4 regions of the Phyllobacterium ifriqiyense genome follow, and region 3 is predicted to be linked to each of the others. Evidence: predicted binding sites of a transcription regulator. Region 3 holds the regulator's gene; each other region holds the start of a gene.
What was found. Region 3 encodes LexA, which represses DNA repair genes until DNA is damaged. Its sites were predicted from a motif close to TGTTCNNNNTGTGTTCNG; they were not measured.
Positions count from the first base shown of each region.

Region 1 (7,666 bases), 1.9 Mb from region 3:
TCCGCTGGCAGTCATGACAGATCTGATACTGCCAAAACGGCGCTTGATGGAGATTTACCTCAATATTGCAGAGTGGGGGCCGGGGATTTACGGAATAGAGGCTGCGGCACAGCACCATTTCAATACCAGCGCCGCAAAACTATCTGCACGTCAGGCCGCCTATCTCGCGGTCACGCTTCCTAATCCTATTATGCGAAACCCGGCTAAACCTGGCCGTGGCTTGCAAATGCTGGCAAGGGTGAATGAGCGGCGCGCGCGGGCCGCAGGAGCCTATGTCGGATGCATCGGTTAGGCGTCAATAGCGGTCAAATGCCTCGTTTAACAGCTTCATGACAAAAAATATGAGACTCATGCTGGTCAAAAGCTCTTTGGCGGTGTATAGCCCAGCCGAACTTTCCGGATTTTTGTCCATTGTGACAGGCTCAGTTGGGCCAGTGCCGGATTTTGACTGATTACTGGAGCTGGAACAATGGCTGTACCTAAACGAAAAACTTCTCCGTCGAAGCGCGGCATGCGCCGTTCCGCTGACGCGTTGAAGGCACCGACTTACGTCGAAGACAAGAATTCAGGCGAACTGCGTCGCCCGCATCACGTCGATCTCAAGACCGGCATGTATCGTGGCCGTCAGGTTTTGACGCCTAAAGAAGGCTGATCTTTCCTTCGAAAGCATGCTAAAAGGACCGGCCATGTGCCGGTCCTTTTATTTTGGGGCCAGCGGCTTTTGTGGGAGATTGCTTCGTGATTTCAAATATACCGTTGATGATCGTGCCGCTCATTGTCTTCAATCTGGTTATTGCCGGATTGGCTGGCATTGGTGGCGCTGATCCTTGGGCTACCCAGCTTTATTCAATGCAGATGCTGTCAGGTGGCAATTGGGTCATGACGCTCGGCGACCTGATGATCGTTTTGTCGCTCGCGCTTCTGTTCTTTGAGATCATGAAGTCAACGCGCACGAGCAATGCCTCAGTTGTCGATCATCTGCTCTCTACATTTGTGTTTGTGGCGTTTCTCGTAGAGTTTTTGCTTGTGCCAAGCGCTTCGCACTCACTCTTCTTCATTCTCATGGCGATGGCGTTTTTTGATATTCTTGCGGGCTTCACCGTATCTCTTCGGTCAGCGGGCCGCGACGTAAATTTTCGCTAGAAGCGGGCTACTTCAGCTCTATTTCAATGAAGGCGTATTCGCCTTCATTGGCGTTTACGACATCGTGTTCCACGCCCTCGGATCGAAAATAGGGAACGCCCTTCTTCATCTCGGCTATTGATTCTCCGTCTTTTGTGAGGAGTTTCACTTTTCCGTCCATCAATGGCACGACAACGTAGTCATGGCCATGACGGTGCCAGCCGGTATTATCCCCAACCTCAAACCGATATTCGGTTACAATGACTTTTTCATTATCGATGAAAACGGTTGCTTTGGCTGACCCGGTCATTCTTCCTCCCGCACGTGCTTTGAAAATTATTTGTCGAGAGAATCCAGTTTGCGCTGCATCGCTGCGATCTGCTCTTTTAGTTCATTCAACCCGGATGTATCGGCCGGTTTCTCAGTGGCGGAACTTTCGTCCGCCTCAACCGCATTCGTGGACTTGTTGAGCGGAAACGGGGTGAACATCTTCATCGCGTGCTGCAGCATCTCAGTGTTCCGGCGCACCTGCTCCTCGACCAGTTTAATCGGCGTGCTGACATTCATCATATCAATCGGCGACTTGCCAAAAGCGGCTGTCAGCTGTTCCCGCATGCGCTCCTGTTCCTTGGCAAAGGCAGACATGGATTGTTCGAGGAAAGTTGGAAGTACGACCTGCATCTGGTCGCCATAGTATGCAATCAGCTGGCGAAGAAAAGGGATGGGAAGCATGTTCTGCCCATCCTTGTTTTCCAATTCAAAAATGATCTGGGTCAGGACGGAATGAGTAATGTCTTCACCTGTCTTAGCGTCTTGCACCGTGAAATCCTCATTACGCTTAACCATGCCAGCCAGGTCCTCAAGCGTCACGTAAGTGCTTGTGCCGGTGTTGTAGAGACGTCGATTAGCGTATTTCTTGATGATGATTTCGCCGGTCTTCGCTGCCATTACTTAACTCCCCAAGCATATCCCATTGCCGAACTCACGCGCCAGCTTGACGGTAGAAATAAAGGATAGGGGCAAAGCGCATCATTTCAAAGTGTTTTGTGCACTGCATACAACCGGTTACACCCAAACTTATGCTGCACTGCGGGAAGGATAAATCTACTTCTAGCTGGATTGGGCCTTGTCAAATGTACGAAGGGAGGGAATTCTGTTCGGCAGAAGTATTTTGAATTGAGCATTAAAAAATGAGGAAACGTTTATGACCCAATCCATCGTTATCGCCAGTGCAGCGCGCACCCCGGTAGGCTCTTTCAATGGTGCATTTGCCAATGTGCCCGCGCATGAGCTGGGGGCAGCGGTTATCAAAGAGGTGCTCAGCCGCGCTGGGGTTGATGGTGCAGACGTGGATGAAGTGATCATGGGTCAGGTTCTTGGCGCGGGCGAAGGGCAAAATCCGGCGCGGCAGGCTGCGATGGAAGCAGGAATCCCGCAGGAGGCTACAGCTTGGGGGTTGAACCAGCTTTGTGGCTCCGGTTTGCGGGCTGTCGCCTTGGGCATGCAGCAAATCGCCACCGGCGATGCCAACATCATTGTCGCTGGCGGACAGGAATCCATGTCGATGGCACCCCATTGCGCCCATTTGCGCGGAGGCGTCAAAATGGGCGACTTCAAGATGATCGACACCATGATCAAGGACGGTTTGACTGATGCGTTTCATGGCTATCACATGGGCATTACTGCGGAAAACATCGCCCGGAAATGGCAGTTGACGCGGGAGGAGCAGGATAATTTCGCCTTGGCCTCTCAACACAAGGCTGAGGCTGCGCAAAAAGCCGGACGATTCAAGGATGAAATCGTGCCCTTCACCATCAAGACCCGCAAGGGCGATGTGGTCGTTGCCGATGATGAGTATATTCGTCACGGCGCAACGCTGGAGTCGCTGTCGAAGTTGCGCCCGGCCTTCGATAAAGAGGGAACAGTCACCGCCGGTAATGCATCGGGGCTGAATGATGGCGCCGCGGCTGTTGTCCTCATGAGCGAGGACGAGGCAAAGCGCCGTGGCATCACGCCATTGGCGCGCATTGTTTCTTGGGCAACGGCAGGTGTTGATCCGGCCATTATGGGAACAGGGCCAATTCCGGCCTCACGCAAAGCACTGGAAAAGGCTGGCTGGAAGGCAGAAGACCTTGATCTTGTAGAAGCAAACGAAGCCTTTGCGGCCCAAGCCTGCGCGGTCAATAAGGATCTGGGTTTCAACCCGGATATCGTCAACGTCAATGGTGGGGCGATCGCTATAGGCCATCCAATTGGTGCCTCCGGTGCGCGCGTGTTGAATACATTGCTTTTTGAATTGAAGCGGCGCAACGGGACCAAGGGTCTTGCCACACTTTGCATTGGCGGCGGTATGGGCGTCGCTCTCTGCGTCGAACGCATCAAGGAATAAACCAAATTTTGCCGGCTCTGCGCTTAGCGGGGTCGGCGTTTCTGCGGTGCGTCGTGCACTTCACACTTGTGATTTATTGACTGCATTTACGAGAGATTATTTCAGGGAGGGGAAACATGACAAAAACAGCTATCGTAACCGGTGGTACGCGCGGTATTGGTGCCGCAATCAGCATCGCTTTGAAAGATGCAGGCTACAAAGTCGCAGCAAGCTATGCAGGCAATGATGAAGCGGCAAAAAAATTCAGTGATGAAACCGGTATAGCGACCTATAAATGGGATGTATCGAGTTACGAAGAATGTACAGCCGGTATTGCCAAGGTGGAGGCCGATCTGGGACCCATTTCGGTGCTCGTAAATAACGCCGGTATCACGCGCGACGCTATGTTTCACAAGCTCACACCAGGGCAGTGGACGGATGTCATCAATACCAATCTGAATGGCCTGTTTAATATGACTCATCCGCTCTGGACGGGGATGAGAGACCGCAAATTTGGACGCATCATCAACATATCGTCGATCAACGGGCAAAAGGGTCAGGCTGGACAGGTCAATTATTCGGCTGCCAAGGCGGGCGATATAGGATTTACAAAGGCACTGGCACAAGAGGGTGCACGGGCTGGCATTACTGTCAATGCGATCTGTCCCGGTTACATCGGAACGGAAATGGTGCGTGCAATTGATGAAAAGGTTTTAAACGAGCGCATCATCCCGCAGATTCCGGTCGGTCGTCTTGGCGAGCCTGAAGAGGTGGCGCGCTGTGTCGTTTTCCTGGCCTCAGACGAATCCGGTTTCATAACCGGCTCAACGCTCTCAGCCAATGGCGGACAATATCTGAGCTAAGACCGTTTTTACTGCAGGCGCTCTGCCGGCTGGAGAATCCAGTCGGCAGAGGTGCTTGACTCTTGGTAAAAACTGATAATTCGCGGCGATGCGCAAAAGTTAATTTTTTTGCGCGATGTGGGCTTCCAACAAGTTGAGTGATTCAGCATGTAGTGATTATGCTTGGAAAAAATCTATATATCGCCGTGAACAAATCAGGAATATGAGCCTAAAGCTGATTCGTAGCCGATTCGTTCTGCTCGCGTTCTATTTCTTAACGGTATATTCCGTGAATCGATTAATGATTGTTTATCTGGATTGAGCCACTTACGTTCTGTAGATGCTGAGAATGCTGTTTGGATGAACGCCAAACTTTGGTTTGCTCATTTGGGCGGTACTGGATTGTAGTTGATGAACCTTATGCCCAAGACCGAACTGCCTCTCACACTGACTGGCCGCGATGTTACGGCAGTTTTGGGGCCTACAAACACTGGCAAGACTCATCTTGCGATTGAGCGCCTGCTCGCGCACCGATCCGGTATGATCGGTTTGCCGCTGCGGCTTTTGGCGCGCGAGGTTTATAATCGTGTCGTGGAGCGAGCAGGCATTGCCAATGTCGCGCTGATTACCGGCGAAGAAAAAATCAGTCCGCCTGGCGCCCGTTATTCAGTTTGCACCGTAGAGGCCATGCCGCGCCATACGGATATGGATTTTGTTGCCATTGACGAAGTTCAGCTTGCCAACGATCTTGAGCGTGGCCACATTTTCACGGATCGCATTCTGCATCTCCGCGGGCGTCAGGAAACAATCCTCCTGGGCGCTGCAACGATGCGTGGCATTCTGGAGAAGCTTTTGCCGGGCATATCCGTGGTTACACGGCCAAGATTGTCCAATCTCGCCTATTCCGGTTCGAAAAAGATTACCCGCCTGCCACCGCGCACGGCGATTGTGGCTTTCGCGGCGGAAGAAGTCTATTCAATCGCGGAATTGATCCGGCGGCAGAATGGTGGCGCTGCGGTGGTCATGGGAACGCTAAGCCCACGAACGAGAAACAAGCAGGTGGAGCTTTATCAGTCCGGGGATGTGGACTATCTGGTGGCAACCGATGCCATTGGTATGGGGCTCAATCTCGACGTGGACCACGTTGCGTTTGCACAGGACCGGAAATTTGATGGATATCAGTTCCGCGATCTTTCACCGGCAGAAATCGGTCAGATAGCCGGGCGAGCCGGGCGCCATTTGCGTGACGGAACATTTGGCGTGACGGGCCATGTGTCAGGTTTCTCCGAAGCGCTTGTTCAACGTGTTGAATCCCATGCTTTCGATGCAGTGAAGATTTTGCAGTGGCGGAGTGCTCATTTTGACTATTCCAGCCTCGATGCGCTGAAGCGCTCCATTGACACTCCGGCACCGATTGATGGTCTGACCAGAGCTCTTCCGGCGGTTGACCAGCAAGCTTTGGAGTTTCTTTCGCGTGATCCCGATATTGCTCCACTCGCAAATACGCCCGAACGTGTAGCACTTTTATGGGACGCCTGCGCCTTGCCGGATTATCGCAAGATTGCACCGGCGCAACACGCTGACATCATTGCGTCCGTATATACTGATCTTGTTGAAAAAGGTCATGTGAACGAAAATTATATGGCAGAAGAGGTTCGGCGGGCTGATTCCATTGATGGCGATATCGACGCTCTTTCGCGGCGTATAGCCCAGATCAGAACGTGGACATTTGTGTCTCATCGACCCGGTTGGCTGGCAGATCAGGCACATTGGCAAGAAAAGACGCGTGAAATTGAGGACAGATTATCCGATGCACTGCATGAACGGTTGACGAAACGCTTCGTAGACCGCAGGACAAGCGTGCTTATGAGGCGCCTGAGAGAGAATACAATGCTAGAAGCCGAAATTAGCCCTGCCGGGGACGTTGTTGTCGAGGGGCACCATGTTGGACGATTAGACGGGTTCCGTTTCACTGCGGATGCTCAAGATGATGGAGCGGACGCCAAGGCGATCAAAGCTGCAGCGCAAAAAGCGCTGGCGGCAGAGTTCGAAAATCGCGCTGAGCGGTTTTCGGCATCCGCCAATGGCGATTTTGCTTTGGCGTCAGATGGGACGCTGCGCTGGATCGGTGCGACTATTGCTTCCGTTGTATCCGGAGAGCAAGCGCTCAAGCCGCGCGCCGTATTGCTGGCTGATGAGCAGCTCACTGGCCCGGCTCGCGACAAGGTTGCCGCGCGGGTTGATCGCTTTCTCAACCACCATATAGTCACGGTGTTAAAGCCGCTTGTTGATCTTGCCAATGCGGATGCGCTGGTTGGAATCACGAAAGGTCTTGCCTTCCGGCTGGTCGAAAACTTCGGTGTTTTGCAGCGCCGGGATGTTGCAGAAGAAGTTCGCGGGTTGGATCAGGACTCCCGAGCAGCCTTGCGCCGTCTCGGCGTGCGCTTCGGCGCGTATCATGTATTCTTGCCGGCTCTGCTGAAACCGGCTCCCGCTGGTCTCTTGACGCTGCTCTGGGCGCTCAAAGAAGATGCCAAGGACCGTCCCGGGTATGGCGACGTCGTTCAGGTATTGTCCGCAGGCAGAACCTCTGTGGTGACCGATGCAAGCTTTGATCCCGCATTCTATCGTCTGGCAGGATATAGATTGCTTGGTCGCAGAGCTGTCCGCATCGACATCCTTGAACGTCTGGCGGATCTCATCCGTCCTGCGCTGGCCTGGAAGCCCGGCACGGGCACTCGTCCCGATGGCGCCTATGACGGATCACGCTTTCTGGTAATCCCAGCCATGATGTCGATCCTCGGTGCAACTGCCGATGATATGGAGGAGATCCTCAAAAATCTTGGCTATCGTCAGGAAGCCGTTGAACCTGCGATTGTTGCTGCCAAATTGGCGGAGCTAGAAGCGGTCGCAAGTGCTGCACCAACGAAAGACACTGCAGTGCCTGCTGCAGAACCGGTTGGTCCAGGGTTTGCAAATGCACCAGTGGTGCAAGCTGTAGCCAAACCATCCCAGCCGACTGCTGAAACAGCAACGCCAGCGGTGCCGGAAGAAGCACCAAAGCCAATTCTCTTGTGGCGTCAGGCACGTTTCGATAATCGCAATAATCGTGGAAATCACGAGAAACGCGATCATCAGCGTGGTGGGCAAGCACGGAACGGCCAATCTGAGCAGAGAGCTGCCCAGCCCAACCGCCCGGCTGCGCCGCAGAATGAACGTGGTGAACGCAAGGAACATTCCCGGGGCAAAGGCAAGCCCGCAGGCAATGAGCGCTTTAAACAGGATGGCGCGAAACATGGCGGAAAACCACAGGGACAACATAAGGCTCCAACCA
Region 1 covers NZ_JAUSZT010000003.1:799,124-806,789, reverse strand. Annotated here, with positions in the region: gene mtgA (monofunctional biosynthetic peptidoglycan transglycosylase) at 1-292, shown strand, start outside; gene rpmF (50S ribosomal protein L32) at 470-652, shown strand; gene QFZ34_RS11495 (hypothetical protein) at 739-1,143, shown strand; gene QFZ34_RS11490 (cupin domain-containing protein) at 1,151-1,432, opposite strand; gene phaR (polyhydroxyalkanoate synthesis repressor PhaR) at 1,459-2,070, opposite strand; gene QFZ34_RS11480 (acetyl-CoA C-acetyltransferase) at 2,327-3,511, shown strand; gene QFZ34_RS11475 (beta-ketoacyl-ACP reductase) at 3,628-4,353, shown strand; gene QFZ34_RS11470 (helicase-related protein) at 4,744-7,666, shown strand, end outside.
Region 1: a site for LexA is predicted at 4,539-4,556, ahead of QFZ34_RS11470 (helicase-related protein). Genes of this name have one in related genera too.

Region 2 (7,666 bases), 110 kb from region 3:
CAAGTCTGTGCGACAGACCACATGCACAAAAAGCAATACGGCGCCCGATGGGCGCCGTATTCTGCTTTATAATCAAATACTTGGAAAAGTATATGGTGCGGTCGAGAAGACTCGAACTTCCACGTCTTGCGACACAGCGACCTCAACGCTGCGCGTCTACCAATTCCGCCACGACCGCACTGTGGTAGAAGCCGAACATGTCGGCTTGGCGCTAGTAGCAAATAGGTTTCCGGGAAACAAGCCCTATCACGCTTTATCTCAGATAGTTTTTCATAAACTTGTCAAAAAGCCGCTCTTGTCGCATCCCACTGGAAATAACCCGCGAAAAAGTCCATATGCGCGGGACCCATCCTTGATCTCCGCGCGCGGAGCATGACAGGCAGTCTTAATTGGAATTATCCGCTCTATGAAGTCCAGCCGCGATGAACTCGCTCCCGCCTTTTTACCCCTCGAGGGATCATCGCCGGTGGCATGGGCAGTTGCCGACGGCCTCACTGATTATGATTTCGCCCTCGCCTTCATGGAAGAACGCGTCGCAGCCATCAGAGATGGAACAGCGTCCGAACTGGTCTGGTTCGTCGAGCATCCACCGCTTTACACGGCCGGCACAAGCGCCAAGGAGGTAGACCTGCTGGCAACCGACCGCTTCCCGGTCTATGCAACCGGTCGTGGCGGCGAATATACTTATCACGGACCTGGCCAGCGCGTGGTTTATGTCATGCTGGACCTGAAAAAGCGGCGCGAAGATATCCGTGCATTCGTGACAGCGCTCGAACAATGGATCATTTTCACGCTCGCTTCATTCAATGTGAAGGGCGAACGGCGTGAAGATCGCGTCGGCGTTTGGGTGAGCAGACCGGAACGCCCAGCGCTGGCAGATGGCTCGCCTGCGGAAGACAAAATCGCCGCCATTGGCATTCGTTTGCGTAAATGGGTCAGTTTTCACGGCATCTCCATCAACGTCGAGCCGGAGCTGTCACATTTTGACGGAATTGTTCCGTGTGGCGTGCGCGGCCATGGCGTCACCAGCCTTGTTGATCTGGGGTTGCCGGTCGAAATGTATGATCTCGACCGCGCGCTGCTAGAATCTTTTGAAAGCGTCTTTGGCCCTATCGAGCCGGCTTAGTCAAACTCCATAATGACAGCGTCCACGGCAAGGCTGTCGCCCTGCTTTGCATTGATCACGGAGACGGTCAGATCGCGCTCGGCGCGCAACACATTCTCCATCTTCATGGCTTCAACGATAGCAAGTGTTTCGCCCGCCTTGACCTCCTGCCCAGCACTCACATTTACCGAGACGAGCAATCCCGGCATAGGACAAAGCAACAATTTTGACGTGTCCGGCGGAATCTTGACCGGCATCAGCTTTTCCAGCGCCGCAACATGCTTTTGCATGGGATGGGCGATGACCGACATGCCCTTCCAGTCAATTCGCATACCGTTGGAAACGGGGCGCAACTGGGCTTTGACAGGGCGCTCGTTGACATAGCCATCCCAAACGGCCTCCCCCGGACGCCAATCGCTACGAACGGTGACAAAGTCCCCACCCCGCAAGGAGAGTTCAAGCTTGACGGGAGGTTTGGCTGCGCTGCTGCGAATAATCACCGGCACATAATCGTCACCAATCCGCACCTCCCATTCCGCGTGAATCCTGCCGGAATGCGGGCGCAGGCGGTCACCCAGACGGTCCAGGCGCTCTTTGCGTACAAGCTCGGCAGAAAGTCCAATTGCCGCCAGAACATCAAGGTCATCTACGGTTGGGGATATCGGCTGGAACCCGTCCGGAAATTCCTCGGCGATAAAAGCCGTTGAAAGCCTGCCTTCCCTCCAGCGGGGGTGCTGCATCAGCGCCGCGAGAAATGGAATATTATGCTCAATTCCGTCGACGACAAAATTGTCGAGCGCATCGGCCATCGCATCGACAGCTTCCAGCCGTGTCGGTGCCCAGGTGCAAAGCTTTGCCACCATAGGATCATAGAACATCGAAATTTCGGACCCTTCCGTCACGCCCGTATCATTCCGGATGACAGCTTTGCCCACAGGACCCTCCAGCGGCGGACGATACCGCGTCAGCCGCCCGATTGATGGCAGAAAATTACGATATGGATCTTCTGCATAAAGACGGCTTTCAACGGCCCATCCATTGAGCTTCACCTCGTTTTGCTTGATTGCAAGCTTTTCCCCAGCGGCAATGCGGATCATCTGTTCAACCAGATCGATGCCGGTAATCAGCTCAGTTACAGGATGCTCCACCTGCAAGCGTGTATTCATCTCAAGGAAATAAAAGTTGCGGTCCTTGTCTACGATAAATTCGACGGTGCCGGCGCTCTGATAATCAACGGCTTTGGACAGCGCCACAGCCTGTTCGCCCATTGCTTTGCGAGTTGCCTCATCCAAAAATGGTGATGGTGCCTCTTCGACGACCTTCTGGTTGCGCCGTTGTACGGAACATTCCCGTTCGCCAAGATAAATGCAATTGCCAAAGCTATCTGCAAGAACCTGAATTTCGATGTGGCGCGGATCGACAATGAACTTTTCGATGAAGATGCGATCATCTCCGAAGGAATTACGCGCTTCCGAGGTCGCGCGTTCAAATCCGTCGCGCACTTCAGCCTTGTTCCAGGCTATGCGCATGCCCTTACCGCCGCCGCCAGCGGAAGCCTTGATCATGACGGGATAGCCGATTTCTCCGGCGATCCGTTCAGCATGTGCAACGTCAATAATCACATCGGGTGAACCGGGCACAGTGCTGACCTTTGCCTCATTGGCAAATTTTTTCGATTCGATTTTGTCGCCCATCGCGATGATCGCGCGGGGCTTCGGACCAATGAATATAATGCCCTGCTTTTCCAGCTCTTCGCAAAAAGAGGCGCGTTCGGAAAGAAAGCCATAACCGGGATGGACAGCCTCTGCCCCGGTTTCCTTGCAAGCAGCGATAATCTTTTCAGGGACGAGATAGCTTTCGGATGCCGCAGCTGGTCCGATATGCACGGCCTCATCCGCCATCTCAACATGCACAGCATCACGATCAGCGTCAGAATAGACCGCTACTGTTGCAATTCCCATTTTCCGTGCAGACTTGATAACGCGGCACGCAATCTCACCACGATTGGCAATCAGAATTTTTTTAAACACTTAGACCTCCCAACAGATCTTTGTTTCTATTGTGAAACACAACTTTGCTCAACAGCTGTCAATTAATTGTACGCCGGTTCCGTGGTCTCTCGCTTCTTGCCCTCGCGCCAGATCAGATAGGCGCCTGATGCAACGATGATGATGATCCCGACCCATTTAGACGGCGTTGGAAAATCACCGAAAACCAATAAGCCGATGAGAACTGCCATGACAATTTCGAGATATTGGAATGATGCCAGCAGGGAAGCCGGTGCAAGTCGTGAGGCATGTGTGATCAGGAGATGTCCGATTGTGGCTATCAATCCCATCATGAACAGCAAAAACCACGACATGGCATTTCCTGGCATGGCGAATGTCATGTCTTGAATACCCAGAAATGCAGCAGGTATGAGGGCAATCAAAACGGTAATCGTTCCGCCAATCCCGGCATAAAGCTGCATCACAAGCGGCGTATCGACAGTGCCATAGCGGCGATTGAGGATAAGGTAGATTGCAAAGACCGCTGCTGTTCCAAGCGGCAGCAACGATACCCACCCAAACAGCTCCCAGCTTGGCTGTATGACGATCAATGTTCCAATGAAGCCTATTGCCACTGCAACCCGGCGTCGCCAACCAACTTGCTCCTTTAGAATAAGCGCCGACAAGACGGTCAACATCAGTGGCTCAACGAAAAACACCGCCATTGCGTCTGCGAGCGGCATATATTTGACGGCTGCATAAAAGCACAGGCTGCCAATACCCATAAGGAAGCCGCGAAACAGATTTCCCCACAGTTTCACAGGTATCAGGGATTTGAAGCCCGTCATGGGCACAATGATCATCATGGTCAAAATGGTTTGGACAACAAACCTGAAAAGCGTAGCTGTTGCAGGCGGCAGGCTGTCAAAGACCGAAAGCCATTTGGCTATAGCGTCCATCATAGGCAGGAAGAACATGGCGGCAGCCATCGCAGAAACGCCCCGCACCTGTTGTGAGGTCGTATTTTCCATCGCCAATACCTTTCTGAAGAAAGTCCGCTGGTAGGAATTTTGGCATATCTGCTCCACCAGAAAAAGCAATCTCGGCGCCTAAACAATCTCGCGCAATAGCTGCAAAATTTGACTTTTGGGGCCGTAAATGGTGCAACGAGCCCTCCCAAGACTGAAAAAATAAGAAAAACTGGAGAATTCCATGAATTTTCGCTCGAATATCATGACCGAAACGCCTGACATGGACACCATGGGTGGACGGCTGCTACGGGCTCGCGATGCCAAATCCATGAGTGTTTCGCAAGTTGCCGAGCGCATTGGCGTCAAGACCCAGACAATCCTTGCATGGGAGTCGGACCGGTCAGAGCCGCGGGCCAATAGGCTTGTCATGCTTGCCGGGTTTCTCGGTGTTACGCCAACATGGTTGATGCACGGTATTGGTCAGGCCCCTGTGGATACCGCTGAAGATGCGGCGACCATCAATGCCGAAATAAGCATACTCAAGAACCATCATGAAAAACTCGGCAATCGGATTTCCAATCTGGAAGATCGTATAGCAGCGCTCAAAGCAGCGTAAAATATGGGGATTCACCGTTATGTTCAGCGGCGAACCTTGGAACATATGGCGAACGCCCATCGCGTTTAAACCGGAACCATGCAAAGATTAAAAGTGATTCGAAACCATAAAATACTGGCCTGCCATGGATGATACTAACGACCTATTTTCAGCAATCGTGAAGACTGCACGCGAGCGGCAGGAAGCAATAGCACCGGCCCAAAAAACCGAAGCACCTTCACAGGTTGCTGCGGCTTTGCCTGTTACGCCGACCAAGCCAGTTCCGGCTCGCGCTCCTGCGCGTGCCGTTCCGGAAACGAGCGGTAATTATAACGCGTCGGACATTGAGGTTCTCGAAGGTCTGGAGCCGGTTCGGCGTCGCCCCGGCATGTATATCGGTGGCACGGATGAGCGGGCGCTGCATCACCTTTTTGCTGAAGTCATCGACAATTCCATGGATGAGGCCGTTGCCGGTCATGCCAATTTTATTGACATTGATCTGGATGAAAACGGCTATCTGTCAGTAACGGATAATGGTCGTGGTATCCCGGTCGATGCTCACCCGAAGTTCAAGGATAAGTCCGCCCTCGAAGTCATCATGACGACATTGCATGCGGGCGGTAAGTTTGATTCCAAAGTCTATGAAACATCCGGCGGTCTGCATGGTGTCGGTGTATCAGTGGTCAACGCGCTTTCCGACCATCTTGAGGTAGAAGTTGCGCGAAATCGACGCCTTTATCGCCAACGTTTCTCACGCGGCATAGCGCTTGGCCCGCTTGAAGAAGTGGGTGAGGTGCAAAACCGTCGTGGCACGCGCATAACTTTCCATCCGGATGCAGAAATCTTCGGGCAGGAAGCAAAGTTCGATCCCGCGCGCCTGTACAAGATGGCCCGTTCCAAGGCTTATTTGTTTGGCGGCGTTGAGATTCGTTGGAGTTGCGCTCCCTCGCTGCTCGATCCCAAGGATCCGACACCGGACAAAGCAGTTTTCCATTTTCCCGGAGGTCTGAAAGAATATCTGGCTGCTTCGCTGGGCAAGGATTTTCAAGTTACCCGCGAAATGTTTGCCGGTAAGACGGAAAAATCCGGCGGGCATGGATCAATGGAATGGGCGGTTGCCTGGTATGGCGGCGATGGGTTCGTCAACTCCTATTGCAACACCATTCCCACAGGCGAAGGTGGAACTCATGAAGCGGGACTCCGCATCGCCCTCACCCGTGGGTTGAAAGCCTATGCGGAACTGACGAACAACAAGCGGGCATCGATCATCACTACGGACGACGTGATGATTTCATCTGCTGCCATGCTTTCCGTCTTTATTCGCGAACCTGAATTTGTCGGCCAAACCAAGGATAAGCTTGCAACGGTGGAAGCACAGCGCCTTGTTGAAAACGCCATTCGCGACCCGTTCGACCATTGGCTTGCTGCATCGCCGCAAGAAGCATCGAAACTGCTCGATTGGGTGGTGGACCGCGCGGAAGAGCGGGTAAAACGCCGTCAGGAAAAAGAGGTCAACCGTAAATCAGCGGTGAAAAAACTGCGTCTGCCGGGCAAACTGGCTGATTGCAGTCAAACCGGAGCGCTCGGTGCAGAACTCTTTATCGTTGAGGGTGATTCCGCTGGCGGTTCCGCAAAGCAGGCGCGGGATCGTGCGACGCAGGCTGTTCTGCCGTTGCGCGGCAAGATTTTGAATGTTGTCAGCGCCGGCCGGGAAAAAATGACGGCCAACCAGCAGATTAGCGATCTTATACAAGCGCTTGGCTGCGGTACCCGGTCAAAATATCGCGATGAAGATCTGCGCTATGATCGCATCATCATCATGACCGATGCTGACGTTGACGGCGCTCATATCGCATCGCTCTTGATCACATTCTTTTATCAGGAAATGCCCGACCTTATCCGCAATGGCCATTTGTTCCTTGGCGTCCCGCCACTTTACCGCATCGCTCAAGGCGGAACAGTGGCCTATGCGCGCAACGACGCGCATAAGGACGAGTTGATGAAGACGCTTTTCACGGGTCGTGGAAAGATCGAAATCGGCCGGTTCAAGGGACTGGGCGAGATGCGCGCCGATCAGCTCAAAGAAACCACGATGGATCGCAAGAAGCGCACGCTGCTTCGCGTTCAGATTGATGAAGAGTGGGCCAATGAAACGCGCCTTGCAGTCGACGATCTGATGGGAACGCGTCCTGACGCGCGCTTCCGGTTCATTCAGGATCGCGCTGCCTTTGTTGAAGAGCTGGATATTTAGAACAAGGTGGCATGAGCTTCATGCGTAGTTCGCCCTTCGACAAGCTCAGGATTGCTTACCATGAGGAAGGTGGCTGGGCTGCATAGATAGCTATGAGTTAGCAGAACTACTCCCTGCAAACCTCAACCTTCCTCACGGTGAGCTTGTCGAAGCACACAGAACAGTCTTAGCCAAGTCGAATAATCTAACCTATCGATGCTCTAAACGCCGTCCATTGGCGGCGCAGAGGTGAGATTTCTGCGATCTCGGTCGACGCATCGAAACCCTTTGCTTTCAACCGCTTCAAGTAGACCGGCGTCAGCCAAACGGGCAGATAAGCGGGGCGCAAAGATTTCGGCAATCCTTTAGAACCTGCCTGAAATTTGGAAAAATGATCCTCAGCCAGCGCGATCATGGCCGCGACAGCACGCTCGGTCGCTTGCCGGTCAGTGCCATCCAGCAGGACCTGCGAGGTACACCCCACAGCGCTAAGTACATCAGCAGGTATATAAACTTGGCCGCGACGGCGGTGTAACGGCAAACTCCGCAAAAGTCCTGTGATGGCTTGGGCAACACCGGCATGTCCTGCAAGATCGGCATGCTTTGCCGCCTGCTCCGTGTCAAGGATCAGCGATGCAAGCTGGATCATGGCTGAAGCCGTTTCTCCGCAATAACCTTCCAGATCATTTCGGCTCGGCATGGGATCATCGTAAAAGTCAAAAATCCGCGCTTCGCAATAATTGTCGAAAGCCGCATGGGGCAGATTGTATGTTTGAA
Region 2 covers NZ_JAUSZT010000003.1:2,852,862-2,860,527, forward strand. Annotated here, with positions in the region: tRNA gene QFZ34_RS21570 (tRNA-Leu) at 94-178, opposite strand; gene lipB (lipoyl(octanoyl) transferase LipB) at 407-1,126, shown strand; gene QFZ34_RS21580 (acetyl-CoA carboxylase biotin carboxylase subunit) at 1,123-3,135, opposite strand; gene QFZ34_RS21585 (DMT family transporter) at 3,198-4,124, opposite strand; gene QFZ34_RS21590 (helix-turn-helix domain-containing protein) at 4,306-4,680, shown strand; gene parE (DNA topoisomerase IV subunit B) at 4,805-6,910, shown strand; gene QFZ34_RS21600 (phytoene/squalene synthase family protein) at 7,095-7,666, opposite strand, start outside.
Region 2: a site for LexA is predicted at 4,718-4,735, ahead of parE (DNA topoisomerase IV subunit B). Genes of this name have one in related genera too.

Region 3 (7,666 bases):
ACCCCAAGCGTGTGCGCCTTATAGGCATCGGCGAATTTTTCAGTCAGGAAGTTCATCTTTGGAGATCCTATAAATCCGGCAACAAAAGTCGATTGCGGTTTCTCATATAGCTCCATCGGCGTACCGACCTGCTCCACATTGCCATCACGCAATACACAGATGCGATCAGCCAACGTCATGGCTTCCACCTGATCATGCGTGACGTAGATCATCGTCGTCTCATGCATTTTCGCGTGGAGCTTGGCGATTTCAAGACGCGTTTGCACCCGCAATGCGGCATCGAGGTTCGAAAGCGGCTCATCGAAGAGAAATACTTTCGGATCTCGCACGATCGCCCGGCCAATGGCGACGCGTTGCCTTTGCCCTCCTGAGAGTTGTTTGGGCAATCTGTCGAGGTAATCGGTGATTTGCAGCATTTCCGCCGCCTCGTTCACCCGGCGCTTGATTTCGTCCGCGCCACCCTTTGCCAGCTTCAGCCCGAAAGCCATGTTGTCGTAAACAGTCATATGCGGATAAAGCGCATAGGATTGGAACACCATGGCGATGCCACGCTGCGATGGAGTGAGGCTGTTTACAACCTTCTCGTCGAAAGCCAGCGTGCCGGAGGTGATGTCTTCAAGCCCTGCGATCAAACGAAGGAGCGTCGATTTTCCGCAGCCGGACGGCCCCACGAAAACCATGAACTCGCAAGGATTGATTTCGAGATCCACGCCCTTGATCACATCAAAGGTACCAAAGGATTTGCGTACATTGTTCAAACGAATAACTGTCATTTTTGAAACTCCCCTGAGCGTAAGGCTCTAGCCTTTGACGCCGCCGGCGGTGAGACCGGAAATGATCTTGCGTTGGAAAATAAGCACTAGAACCACCAGCGGTACCGTCACGATGACGGACGCAGCCATGATCAGACCCCACGGTACCTCGTGAGCGCTGGCGCCGGATAGAAGTGCAATGATGACGGGAACCGTTCGCGTTTCCGTGGACGATGTAAACGTCAAGGCAAACAGAAACTCATTCCATGCAGCGATAAATGCCAGAAGGCCTGTTGTTACCAGCGCTGGCCACATGAGCGGCAGGAATACTTTGGTGATGATCACCCAAGGCGTGGCACCATCAACAATAGCCGCCTCCTCGATTTCAATCGGCAGATCGCGCATGAATGTGGTGAGCACCCACACGGTGAAGGGCAATGTGAAGATCGTGTACGAGAAGATTAGACCCCACAATGTATTATAAAGCCCGAGGAAACGGATAACCTCAAACAGCCCCGCCAGCACTGCAATCTGCGGAAACATGGAAACCGAAAGAATTGTCAGCAATAGAAGCGAGCGGCCACGAAACCGCACACGCGCCAAAGCGAAGGCTGCCGTAACCGCCATAAGCAGCGACAAGGCTACAACGAGGCCGGAGACAATAAGCGAATTCAGAAGATTGCGGGGAAAGCTGCCCGCTTCGATAACACTGACATAATTGGCCAGGGAAAATGACGTAGGCCAATATTCAATCGTGAAAAGCGCACTGCCCGTTTTGAAGCTCGTGATGATTGCGTAGTAGAACGGGAACACCGCAAACAGGACAATGAGCACCACAAGCGCATAAAATGCTGTATTCTTGATAGCTACGGGCATCAGCGATCTCCCCCATCCAGCCGAACTCGGCCGACCCAGATTGCGACAATGGTCATGAGAGCAATAACGACGAAAAGCAGCGTCGATTGCGCCGAGCCATAGGCAAACTTGTCGAATTCAATGAGATTTTCGCGGGCCAGCACCGACATGGTTTTCGTCTGAGCACTGTTTGGTGTCAGGACATAAATCAGGTCAAAAATACGCATGGCATCAAGCAGCCGGAAGATGATTGCGACCATCAGCGCCGGTTTGACGAGAGGAAGCGTTATACGGAAGAACTGCTTTACGGGATGGACGCCGTCAATCTTGGCAGCCTCGTAAACATCGTTCGGAACCATTTGCAGACCTGCAAGGATCAGAAGCGCCATAAAAGGTGTGGTCTTCCATACATCCACGATCAACACGGCGATCATTGCCGTATCGGAACTTGCAGTCCATGCGATTGGATTGTCGATAAAGCCAAGGCGCATGAAAAGGTCATTGAGAATGCCGAACTGATCGTTCAGCATCCAGCCCCACATGCGGGCAGAGACGATAGTCGGTATCGCCCAAGGGATAAGAATTGCTGCGCGGACAATGCCCCTGCCCTTGAATTCGGCGTTCAGCACGAGGGCGATAATCATTCCGAAAAAGGCTTCAAGCGCCACTGAAATGACAGCAAAGCGTACTGTGTTCCAGACTGCATTCCACCATGCTGGATCGACGAGCAGGCCGGAATAAAGCGTGCGCCCGCTTTTCAGCTGGACCCATGAAAGATAGTTCTTGAATCCCACCCATTTAGCTTCCCCCATATTTGTGAGCGAAGCATCGGTGAAGGAAAAATAGATGGTTCGGATCAATGGCCAGCCAGCCACGATTGCCAAAGCAATGATCATCGGTATGAGGAAAAGCTGAGCCGAGCGGGATCGCTGGCGTAACAGATCTGATCGCAATGCTGTTGAGGTCATGTTTGAATTCCTGCCCAGGAAAAACATCGGGATGTGAACTCAGGCAGTCGGTGCGAGCGGATTGTCAGGAGGCTTCCAACCGCTCGCACCGTGCCCTTATGCTGGCAGAAAACTACCAGCTACCTCCCTGAAGCTCGGCGATCTTGGCTTCAAGTACTTCAATGTTTTCAGCGGCCGTGCCATTTCCGGACAATGTGTCGTGAACAGCACTCCAGAACATTGAGGAGACTTCGTTATACTTGACCTTTGTCGGAGCAGACGGTCGTGGAACCGCCGTTTCAAAAACCGGCTTCCACAATGGGATCAAAGGCTGCGCTGCAGCGATGTCCTTGTCATCGTAGAGCGATTTAATGGTCGGCAAATGAGAAATATTGATTGCCATTTCCTTTTGCTGCTTTTCATCTGCCAGGAACAAAGCAAGCTTTATGGCCTCATCCGGTGATTTGGAATATTTTGAAACAGCCACATTCCAACCGCCCAGCGTTGCGGCAGATTTCTCGCCCTCTTTTCCCACGGGCAGCGGCGCAACATCGAACTTACCTTTGACGGCGCTGTCAGCGCCTTGGCTCAATGAATAAGCGTAAGGCCAATTCCTCATGAAGACGGAATTGCCTGTCTGCCAGACCCCGCGGGACTCTTCTTCCTTATAGGCCAGCGCACCCTTTGGCGATATGGTGTCTATCCAACCTTTGGCACGATCAATCGCAGCAACCGCCTCCGGATTATTGACCGAGATCGTACCGTCAGCCTCAACAATCTGGCCGCCGCCGGATGATTTTATCCATTCCAATGCATTACAGGTTAAACCCTCATAGGCATTTCCCTGAAACACAAATCCGAACATTCCCTTGTTTCCGGCTTGGCGCTCGCCATCCTGCACTTCCTTGGCGGTCGCAGCCATTTCATCCCATGTCTTGGGGACCGGCTTCTTGTACTTTTCGAGCAGATCCTTGCGATAATAAAGTGCTGGCGCATCTGTGTATAATGGCAGGGCAACCAATTTGCCGTCCACTGTCTGGCTTTCAATGATCGACGGGAAATGCTGGTCGACCACGCCTTTTGCCGCTTCGGTCAAATCGAGAAATTGCTCTGATAGCTGAGGCGCCCAAACCACATCGGTCTTATAGACATCGATATCCGAGTTTCCGGCTGCAAGCCAAAGGCGATACTGACCGAAATTGTCAGAACTGCTTGATGGCATCGCCACAATGGAAACCTTGTTGCCCGTTTCTTTTTCAAAGCGGTCAAGCTGCTTGCGCAACTCGGCATTTTCATTGCCGGTCGAGCTGTAAACAATAGAAAGATTGGCTGCATAGGCACCTGAAGACAACAGCGCTGTAAGCAGGATGCCCGCCAAAACTGAACTCTTTTTCATAAATCCTCCCAGAAATATTTAATGGATCAACCCATGCCGGACGGCACTCAATCCCCAATTGACGATCCTCCTCAAGCACATCAGATAGTGAAATTAACCTATCCAAAGCGCTTTGGATAAAAGGTGTCAAAACGCAAAACGAATGTCAATAAATAGTTTATGAACGCCATTAATCAGGCAAATAAAATTGTGCAGATCATTTAAAGCGCTTTGAAGTATGATTATATTACGAAGGCAAAGACATCTAACGACGCAGATAGGAATACAGTTTTGGACCGTCCGGCATGAAGCTGAAAGAACTCGCTGAAAAGCTCAACCTCTCCCAGACGACCGTTAGCCGCGCGCTGAACGGTTATCCGGAAGTGAATGAGGCTACGCGCGAGCGCGTCAATAAAGCGGCATTGAAATTTGGCTATAGCGCAAATGCAAATGCCCGACGTCTAGCCATGGGCCGTGTCGGTGCTATCGGTCTGGTTATCCCCGCAGATTCCAGCCAGCGATTTGGGCCTCATACCGCGGAATTTCTTGCCGGTTTGGCGGAGCGCCTTTCCCGGGACGAGATTGATTTTCTGCTCAGTCCCATTGTCGATAATGACGAGATTTCGGTTTATAAGCGCCTGATTTCGAGCAAACGGGTTGATGCGATCATCGTCTCCGGGCCTGTTTTGGTCGATGAGCGCGTATCCATGCTGATCGATGCAAACTTTCCCTTTGTTCTGCATGGCCGTACGAACATAGACAGGCCCCATGCCTGGCTGGATATCGACAATCAGGGCGCATTCTATCAGGCCGCAAGCCACCTCCTCGACCTTGGACATCGGCATATAGCCATGATTGACGGGTTAAGAGGGTTTACGTTCTCTGAGCATCGCGAGCTTGGATATCGCCAAGCGCTAAGCGAACGCGGCGTCGAAATCGACCCGCGCTTCATCGTACACGACTACTTCTCTGATGAAATCGGCTTTCGTGAAACGCAACGGCTGCTTTCATGCACTCCGCAACCGACAGCAATCATTGCAGGATCAATGATGACCGCTTTGGGTGTGTCACGTGCAGTTCGCAACAAGGGTTATCAGTTGGGCAAACAAGTATCGCTCATCACCCATGACGATGTCTTTCCATATCTCAATGCCAGCAACATGGTTCCATCCATGACCACCACGCGATCATCAATGCGCTCCGCCGCCACGAGAATCGCTGAAATGCTCGTGCGCGTCCTTGATGGCGAACCCGTGGACAATATTCATGAATTATGGCCCGTAGAACTCACAGTGCGCCAGTCGAGCGGTCCTCCGATAAGCGGATAGGCCCATATTTTGCGTCATTCCATCTGATTTTCAGAGTAATTGGGCATATAGGGCTGGTTTATACCAGATATTAATCCTTGTGGAACACAACTGGAACATATAGTGTTTGTTCTGGTTTTGTTTTTCCGATTCCACACTTAAGGATCGCCCCTATGCTGACGCGCAAACAACATGAACTTCTGCTCTTCATACATGAACGGTTGAAGGAAACGGGCATTCCCCCTTCTTTTGATGAAATGAAGGATGCACTTGATCTCGCATCCAAATCCGGCATTCATCGCCTGATTACCGCACTGGAGGAGCGAGGATTTATTCGTCGGCTAGCAAATAGGGCACGGGCGCTGGAAGTGCTTCGCCTGCCCGACTCGATTGCGCCGGGTCTGAACGCGCAACGCAAATTTTCTCCGAGCGTTATTGAAGGCAGTTTGGGACGAAATGTTGCGCCGCCTCGCCCGCAAGCAAGCACTGCCGATATTGTTGCTGCCAACATGATCAGCATTCCTGTTATGGGACGTATCGCTGCCGGTGTGCCGATCGCTGCAATTCAAAACCAGACTCACATGCTCAATCTCCCGCCCGATATGATCGGCAGCGGTGAGCATTATGCGCTTGAGGTCAAAGGTGACTCCATGATCGAAGCGGGTATTTTTGATGGCGACACTGTTGTTATCAAGCGCGGAGATACCGCGAGCCCCGGTGAAATCGTTGTGGCACTCGTGGATGATGAAGAAGCAACCTTGAAGCGTTTTCGCCGAAAAGGTGCATCCATTGCTCTCGAAGCAGCAAACCCCGCCTATGAAACCCGCATCTTTGGACCGGACCGCGTTCAGGTACAGGGCAAGCTGGTCGGTCTGATACGCAGATATTGATGGCGTTTATACTTCGCTGGACGGTGTGCTTTTGTTCGTAGGCTCCATTCGAACAGCCACAGAATAGCAGCTAGCGAAAAATGTTTGGGACTACCATAAACGCCGAACTACATTTTATTGCTTGTATCCGGTGGTTTCTTGGATAGTTGCCGCTCTTCAAGATTGCGCGCGGCGCGGGAATAGATGCGGTAATTATTCCAAGGGCGATTGGGCGTGCCAATCGCATACTTTATATCAACCGAATTCAGGCGTTGAGAAAGCTCTTGTTTTGCCAAATCGGTGCCAACTGGTGTGGAATCGGCTTTGACAGAGTCAGATTGTGGAGCATCAAACCTGATCTCCGCAGCGCCTTTGAGCGCCAGCATTTGCGATGAAAGTAACAATTTTCCAGCATTTGGACAATTTGGAGCCTTCGCGGCAAAAGCCAAAATGATGATATCCCCTTCTAGGCATGCATCTGCCGTTCTTGTTGCATCATCGGTATAGGCAACGATTAATCCTCCTGGCTCCCGGGCAGTGCAAAGCTTATCGGCACATTCGAATTGAGCGCCGCTTGCAACATCGCCTTTCATTGCCGGCTTAATGATCTGCCCGGCCCTATACCCCAACTGCCAATTATCGAGGCTGAAGGCGCTGCCCGCTTGTTTATTGATCGCCAGATGGTCGTCGTCCGTTCTTAACGCGACCAGTTTTCCGTCTTCTGAGACCACAATCGCAGGATAGGATGCCCGTCCCGTCAAACCAATTGCCAATGCTACCAATGGCAAGGCAAGCAGGCGCAACCACGTTGAAAGAAATAGAAGAAGCAAAAGCCCTATCGCCATAAGAATAAGCGAAGTTTCGGACATCAGCCCAAGATTTCCACTTGGTGAATGCGACGCCACGGCTTTTGCTATGGCGATAACAATCTCGATGCCCCATCCCATGATTTTAAACGGAAGCCAATCGAGGTCAAAAGGCATGGCGAGCAGGCCAAGCACTGCGAAGGGCATCACGAGAATTGAGACAATTGGCAGCGCCAAGGCATTCCCGACAAGGCCAAAAGGAGCGGTATTATTGAAATGATAGGCAGCAAAGATCGAGCTGGCTCCGCCAGCGACCAGCGAGGTCATGGCAATGCCGCCAATATAGGCCGTTGCTTTCGATGGAAACAGCCATATGCCGGCCTTGGCACTTGTCTGTTTTCGTAGGCCTCGCCTCAAATGGTAGCGTGACCACCAGCTATAGAAAGCTATAAGGGCAGCAGTTGCTGAATAGGACATCTGGAAACTTGGTCCGAGAATTTCATGTGGTGAAACCGCGATTGTAATTGAGGCGGCAATTGCGAGATTACGCATCGATATCGCCGCGCGATCCACGGTCATTGCAAGCAACATAACTGCCAGCATCACAAAGCTGCGTTGTGCGGCAACATCGGCGCCTGAAAGCAGAAGATAGAATGCCGAGTCAAACAGGGCGATGACAGCCGCGAGTTTCTTGACGGGATAGCGGGCCGATGCACTTGGAAAGAATGCGAATACAGCGCGCAGCGAACCTATGC
Region 3 covers NZ_JAUSZT010000003.1:2,739,724-2,747,389, forward strand. Annotated here, with positions in the region: gene QFZ34_RS21065 (ABC transporter ATP-binding protein) at 1-773, opposite strand, end outside; gene QFZ34_RS21070 (carbohydrate ABC transporter permease) at 801-1,628, opposite strand; gene QFZ34_RS21075 (carbohydrate ABC transporter permease) at 1,628-2,575, opposite strand; gene QFZ34_RS21080 (ABC transporter substrate-binding protein) at 2,688-3,950, opposite strand; gene QFZ34_RS21085 (substrate-binding domain-containing protein) at 4,235-5,257, shown strand; gene lexA (transcriptional repressor LexA) at 5,410-6,126, shown strand; gene QFZ34_RS21095 (ComEC/Rec2 family competence protein) at 6,234-7,666, opposite strand, start outside.

Region 4 (7,666 bases), 2.7 Mb from region 3:
GAAACAAACCAGATATGCAGGTTTTTCTTGGCGCGCGTCAGGCCGACATAGGCAAGACGGCGCTCTTCTTCCAGCCCAGAGCGTCCCCCTTCATCCAGCGCACGCTGATGCGGAAACAGACCCTCCTCCCAGCCGGGAAGAATGACCGTTTCAAATTCCAGCCCCTTTGCCGAGTGCAGCGTCATGATGTTTACAGCATCAAGATTTTCGTTCTGCTCAGCATCCATGACCAGCGCGACATGCTCAAGGAAAGAGCGCAGTGATTCATATTCTTCCATAGAGCGGATAAGCTCTTTAAGGTTTTCGAGGCGACCCGGCGCTTCGGCTGAGCGGTCTGCCTGCCACATGGCGGTATAACCGGATTCGTCGAGAATCTTTTCCGCCAGTTCCGTGTGGGGTACGGAATCAATTTGCGACTGCCAACGCCGGAAATTTTCCACCACTTCGCGTAAAGCCGAGCGCGGTTTGGGCTTCAACTCCTCAGTTTCAACAAGATCTGCGGCTGCATCAAGCATGCCGATGTCCTTGGCGCGGGCATAATCATGCACCTGCCGGATTGCAGCTTCGCCAAGTCCGCGCTTGGGATTATTGATAATGCGCTCCAGCGCCAGATCGTCGGAACCCTGCGCAACAACGCGGAAATAGGCCAGTGCATCGCGTATTTCCATGCGCTCGTAAAAGCGTGGACCACCGACAACGCGGTAATTCAGACCTAGCGTGACAAAGCGGTCTTCAAACTCGCGCATCTGAAAGGAAGCGCGCACAAGAATGGCAATATCATTGAGATTGTGGCCTTTGCGCTGCGCTTGTTCGATCTCTTCGCCGACTGCCCGAGCCTCTTCCTCGGAATCCCAGCCGGCATGCACATTGACCTTGGCATCTTCCGGGTTTGGGGCATCGGTGAAAAGCGTTTTGCCAAGCCGTCCCTCATTATGGGAAATGAGATGTGATGCGGTGCCAAGAATATGCGCGGTAGAGCGATAATTGCGCTCCAACCGGATCACGACTGCGCCCGGGAAATCCTTTTCGAAGCGAAGAATATTGTCTACCTCTGCCCCGCGCCAGCCATAGATCGATTGGTCGTCGTCGCCAACGCAACAGACATTCTTCGATCCCTGTGCAATCAGGCGCAGCCACATATATTGGGCGGTATTGGTGTCCTGATACTCGTCGACGAGGATATAGCGGAACTTGGCGTGATATTCCTTGAGGATATCGGGATAGGCGCGGAACATGCGGATCGGGTGACACAGCAAATCGCCGAAATCACAAGCGTTCAATGTCTTGAGGCGGTTCTGATAGGCAGTATAAAGTTCGCGGCCCTTGCCATTGGCAAATGACCGGGCATCGCCTTCGGCAATTTCAGACGGTCCAAGGCCTTTGTTTTTCCAGCCATCAATCATCAAGGCAAATTGCTTGGCGGGCCAGCGCTTGTCGTCCAGCCCTTCCGCCTGAATGATCTGCTTGATCAGCCTTATGACATCATCCGTATCCAGAATGGTGAAATCGGAGCGCAACCCCACGAGTTCCGCATGGCGGCGCAATAGTTTGACGCCGATGGAGTGGAACGTGCCGAGCCATGGCATGCCTTCGACAGCACCGCCGACGAGAACGCCAATGCGCTCCTTCATCTCGCGTGCTGCTTTATTAGTGAAGGTGACGGCGAGTATCTGGCTTGGCCAAGCTTTGCCGAGCGAAAGGATATGCGCAATACGGGAAGTCAGAACCCGTGTTTTGCCAGTGCCAGCACCAGCCAGAACGAGTACGGGTCCCTCGGTGGTTTCAACCGCCAGTCGCTGTTCAGGATTGAGACCATTGAGATAAGGTGGCGCACTACGCGCCTGCATGGCGCGTGCAGCTATGCCCGAAGGCTGGCGGGGCGCATCAGGTTCGTCGAAAAAAGGAATATCGTCAGGTAATCCAGACATTTGAACCCAATGTAGTGATTCGGTACCGAAAAACCAGAAAAATGCGATACAAAAAGAGAACAATTGCAATTAGCCCCCCACTTTCAATTGAAGTGGGCGGTTGAAATATCAAGTCAGGATATTGCGTCACTCGATTTATGAGCCTACCCATTTTGATTAATGACTCGTGACTTCAAGGTTTTGACAGCCGATGGCAACATTCGTCGCCTCATGTCAGGATCATCTGGTTTTGATTGAGATCGGAAAGGGACTTTCCTCATGGCAATCACTCTCACGGCACTCGTTTTCCTTCTCATTGGCGCGGCTCTTGGCGTCGGCGGTGTATGGCTCGCTGTCCTGGGCGGCAGTTGGTATTATATCATTGCTGCGCTTGCGTTCCTTGTGGTTGCTTTTCTGCTCTTCCGTAGGCGGTCATCCGCTCTGCTGCTTTATGCTCTGCTGGTGGTAGGAACGCTTGGCTGGGCCATTTGGGAAATCGGCTTCGACTGGTGGCAGCTTGCGCCACGCGGCGGCGTCATCATGATCCTTGGCCTGTGGCTGCTTACACCATGGATCAGGCGGGGCTTGAGTTCATCTGCAAGCGGTGCTGGTTCTTCCTCCGCTGTTCCGGCTCTGTCGTTGTCCGTTGCTGTTGTTGTGGCGCTGGTTGTTGCAGGCTATTCGATGACCCAGGATCCTTTGCAAATTACGGGTGAATTAAGCAGGGAAATTGTCTCGGATACTGTCGATCTGGGCGGCAATATGCCGGAGGGCGATTGGCACCAATATGGGCGTACGCCCTATGGTCAGCGTTATTCACCGTTGAAGCAGATCACCACCGAAAACGTTGACAAGCTGCAAGTCGCCTGGACCTATCAGACTGGCGACGTCAAGTTGCCGGAGGATGTTGGCGAGACCACTTATCAGGTCACGCCGCTCAAGGTTCGCGATACACTTTTTATCTGCACGCCGCACAATTGGGCCATCGCGCTTGATGCGGCAACAGGCAAGGAAAAGTGGAAGTTTGATTCCAATTCCGGCATGAATCCCGATCGTCAGCACCAGACCTGCCGCGGTGTTTCCTATTATGCCGATCCTGCTGCCACGCCAGGCCAGCCTTGTGCCGAACGCGTCTATCTGCCGACGTCCGACGCGCGTTTGATTGCGCTTGATGCGGCCAATGGCCAGATTTGCTCGTCCTTTGCTGACAAAGGCACGCTGCATCTTGAAAAAGGCATGCCCTATAACCCCGCAGGCTATTACTATTCCACATCGCCGCCCGTTGTTGCGGCGGGAAAGATCATAATCGGTGGCGCGGTCAATGATAATTATTCGACGAAGGAACAGTCCGGTGTCATCCGCGCTTTCGATATCAATACTGGCGCGCTTGTGTGGAACTGGGATTCCGGCAATCCGGATGTAACGACACCTTTGCCGGATGGACAGACCTACACGCATAATTCTCCCAATAGCTGGTCTGTTTCCAGTGCCGATGAAAAGCTTGGTCTGATCTATGTACCTCTTGGAAATCAGACACCTGACCAGCTTGGTGCTGGGCGCTCCGCAAATGTGGAGAAATTCTCGTCCTCAATCGTTGCGCTTGATCTTAATACCGGTCAGATGCGCTGGGTGCGCCAGACTGTCCATCATGATCTTTGGGACATGGATGTTCCTGCACAACCAACGCTAGTTGATATCAATACGGTCAATGGCACAGTGCCGGGACTGGTAGGACCAACCAAGCAGGGCGATCTCTATGTTCTCGACCGCCGTACGGGCGAGCCGATCATTCCGATCAAGGAAATTCCCGCGCCGACAGGCGCTATCGAGGGTGACTTTACCTCTCCAACGCAGCCGATTTCGGACCTGACATTCTCGCCGCCACCTTTGACGGGCAAGGATATGTGGGGCGTGTCCATGTTCGACCAGCTCGTCTGCCGGATCGAATTCCTGAAATTGCGCTATGAAGGGCGCTATACTCCGCCATCATTGCAAGGATCACTCGTCTATCCGGGTAATTTTGGCGTGTTCAACTGGGGCGGCGTCGCAGTTGACCCGGAACGGCAGATCATGTTCGGCATGCCGACATATCTTGCCTTTACCTCGCGTCTTGTGCCACGCGCCGATGTGCCTCCGCCCGGAGTTGGCACCAAGGGTAGCGAGCAGGGGCTTAACCGCAATGAGGGCGCTCCTTACGCGGTGGTGATGGGTCCATTTGTTTCACCGCTTGGCCTGCCTTGCCAGTCGCCGCCATGGGGCTATGTCGCCGGTGCCGATCTGCGCACGGGCAAGATCGCTTGGAAGCACCGCAATGGCACTGTGCGGGATTCCTCGCCAGTGCCATTGCCATTCAAGGTTGGGGTGCCGGGCATTGGCGGTCCGATCATCACAGCCGGTGGCGTTGCGTTTCTCGGGGCCGCGGTTGATGATTATCTGCGCGCCTATAACGTGACTGATGGCAAGCAGCTTTGGGAGGCTCGCCTTCCTGCCGGTGGCCAGTCAACGCCGATGACCTTCTCCTTGGATGATGGCAAGCAATATGTGGTCATTGTTGCGGGTGGCCATGGTTCGGTCGGCACAAAGCCGGGGGATTATGTCATCGCCTATACTCTGCCAAAATAAGATTGACGGTAATCCGAAGCAGGAATATTGCTGCAAGCGGCTGATACAGCCAGCCGCTCGCGGCCTTCGGGTTACGGTGAATGTATCGAATAAATAAGCTTGGCTTCATCCTTTGAAAGGTGAACTGGTCGGCAATGCGAGCACTGACTTTCCAGATTCACCGACGACGAAGGAATGATTATGCGTACTTTCAATGACGCCAAGGCTATTGCCAAATCGCTGCGCAACGCTCTGGACGAAAAGAATATCAAAATTTCTCACGGTGAGGGGCTTGAACTCGTCGCAGCCGGTTTCGGTTTCGATAGTTGGAATGTGCTTGCGGCCAAAATTGCCGATGAACCAGCCCCGAAAGAAGGTATCTCGTTCGGACCTGCCAATCCCATCCTCCGTATCTTTGATGTTTCTAAAGCCCGGGAATTCTATCTCGATTTTCTTGGCTTCACGCTCGATTGGGAGCATCGGTTTGGAGACAATTTTCCGCTTTATTGTCAGGTATCACGTTCCGATCTGACACTGCATCTTAGCGAGCATTCAGGTGATGCCAGCCCCGGCGCGCGGGTCTATGTCCGCATGACAGGCATTGAGGCTTTCCATAAGGAACTGCATTCCCAAGACTACCGTTTCATGAAACCTGGTCTTGAAGAAGCACCCTGGGGACGAGAAGTCACCGTTACTGACCCGTTCAGCAATCGGATTACCTTCTGCGAATCCTGATTCAGCGCTGCGGTAGTTTCAAGGGACTGTTGGTCTTGATTGTGCGAATGGCAAAGTTTGAGCGAATGTCCGATATGCCGGGCAGGACCAGCAGTTTTTCCGTAAGAAACCGCTCATAGGCGGAAAGGTCTTCCACCACCACCTCAGCAAGAAAATCCGCGGTTCCTGAAATAAGGAACGCGCCGGTCACTTCCGGCATGGCGATCAAAGCCGCTTGCTGAAGTTCGGAGTTTGCCTTGCTGTGCTGTCCCACCTTTATTTCCACGAAGACGGTCAGTCCAAGCCCGACTTCCTTGCGATCAATATCGGCGCGGTAACCTCGAATGACGCCGGACTTTTCCAGATTTCGGATGCGCCGCAGGCAAGGAGAAGGTGACAGATTCACCTTTTCTGCAATCTCGACATTTGTGGCCCGCGCATCGCCTTGCAGTGCCTCAAGAATACCAATATCGAATTTATCAAGATTTGGCATATTCTGCCTTTAACAAGGTTGAATCTTATCGAAAGTAGCTGAAATCATAGGTTAAGTGGCATCAACTTGCAAGGACATGCCAGAGACATTCGCTCTATATTGCTCCCATGGAAACGCATTCAGACTAATCTGAAAGGATATTTCAATGGTTGCGATCTCACCCGAAATCAACAAATCCGCCTCTCTGGCTCCCGGTTATGCCGGCGCTCTGGTTACGGTCTTCATCTGGGCAACGTGGATCATTGCCACCCGCCATTCCGGCGGTACGCATCTTGGTACTATCGATCTTGGGCTCATTCGTTACGGTCTTCCCGCGCTGGTGCTGGCGCCGGTCTGGCTGAAGACGGGCTTGCTGCCCCGCAATGTTCCCTTGGCGTTGCTCGCAATCATGGTTTGTGGCGCGGGCGTATTGTTCTTCCAGATCACCACCTTCGCCATTCATTCGACGCCCGCCGCCGCCGTAGGCGTGCTGCTCGGCGGTTCAATGCCCCTTGCAGCCGCACTGATCGGGGTTGTCCTGTTCGGCGAACGCCCGGATGCCGCACGCTGGCTTGGCCTTGCTGCCATTGTTGCCGGGCTTGCCATTCTGCTGACGCTAGCCATCGGCAGCCATCAGATTTCATGGGTAAGCTTTGTGTTTCTGCCATTCGGCGCATTGCTATGGGCTGGTTATACCCACGCTTTCAAGCGTTCAGGTCTGACTGCTCTACAGGGTGGCGCTTTGATTGCTGTCTGGTCATTCATCATCCATCTGGTGCTGGCTGCTTTTTTCGGCACAACGATCATGGATGTACCGCTGTCTGAAATCGGCTTGCAGTTTTTGAGCCAGGGTGTGCTCTCCGGGCTGGCTGCTATGCTTGCCTACGGAATAGCCGTTCGTTCGCTTGGTGGCAGTCAAGCTGCCGCGTTCAGCGCGCTCACTCCGGTGCTTGCTGCTGTGGGTGGCTCCATCTTCCTTGACGAGGCGCTCGGTGTCTGGGAAATTGCGGCAGCAATTATCACGGGACTTGGTGTTGCTCTTTCTACCGGCATCCTGTCGCATCGTGTCAGGACTTGATTGGAGGAGGGCGGCTCATTTCCTCTAAAAGGATTGTAAAATGAGCGAACCAACAAAGCATCCGAATATTACCCAGGCGATGGTCGACGCGTTTGATGAGTATACTCACCTGACGCTCGACCGCCGCTCTTTCATGGACAAGCTCACAAAGCTTGCAGGTTCGGGCGCTGCTGCGGCAGTTATTGCTCCCATGCTCGCAGCAAATTCTGCTCAGGCTGCAATCATCGCACCAGAAGACAAACGGCTCTTCACCAAAGATCTCGTATTTGCAGGGCCTTCCGGCGATATCAAGGCTATCTGGCTGTTCCTGCCGATGCGTCTGGTAAGCTTCCAGCAGTTGTCGTCATCCACGAGAATCGCGGGTTAAACGGCCATATTCGCGACGTTGCCCGGCGTATGGCCCTTGAAGGTTTTGTGGCAATGGCGCCGGATCTTCTGTCATCAGCGGGCGGGACGCCCGAGGACGAGGAAAAAGCCCGTGGCATGATAAGCGCGCTCGATTCAAAAACCGCGATTGCAGAGGGCGTCGCCTCTCTGGACTATCTTGCCAAAATCAAATCATCGAATGGCAAGGTTGGCGCTGTTGGTTTCTGCTGGGGAGGTGGCATGGTCAACGATCTTGCTGTCAATGCGCCACAGCTTGGGGCAGGCGTAGCCTATTATGGTCGTCAGCCGAAATCGGAAGACGTGGCAAAGATCAAAGCCCCCCTGCTTTTGCAATATGCGGGTCTCGATTCACGGATTAATGCCGGAATTGAGGATTACAGGAAAGCGCTTGAAGCCAATGGAAAGACCTTTGAGATTCATGTCTATGAAGGTGCGAACCATGCTTTTAACAACGACACCTCTGCTGCGCGCTACGACAAGAAGACTGCCGATCTTGCATGGAGCCGC
Region 4 covers NZ_JAUSZT010000003.1:12,606-20,271, reverse strand. Annotated here, with positions in the region: gene QFZ34_RS07420 (ATP-dependent helicase) at 1-1,928, opposite strand, end outside; gene QFZ34_RS07415 (glucose/quinate/shikimate family membrane-bound PQQ-dependent dehydrogenase) at 2,187-4,529, shown strand; gene QFZ34_RS07410 (glyoxalase superfamily protein) at 4,710-5,243, shown strand; gene QFZ34_RS07405 (Lrp/AsnC family transcriptional regulator) at 5,245-5,715, opposite strand; gene QFZ34_RS07400 (DMT family transporter) at 5,861-6,772, shown strand; partial or broken gene QFZ34_RS07395 (dienelactone hydrolase family protein) at 6,813-7,666, shown strand, end outside.
Region 4: a site for LexA is predicted at 1,973-1,990, ahead of QFZ34_RS07420 (ATP-dependent helicase). Genes of this name have one in related genera too.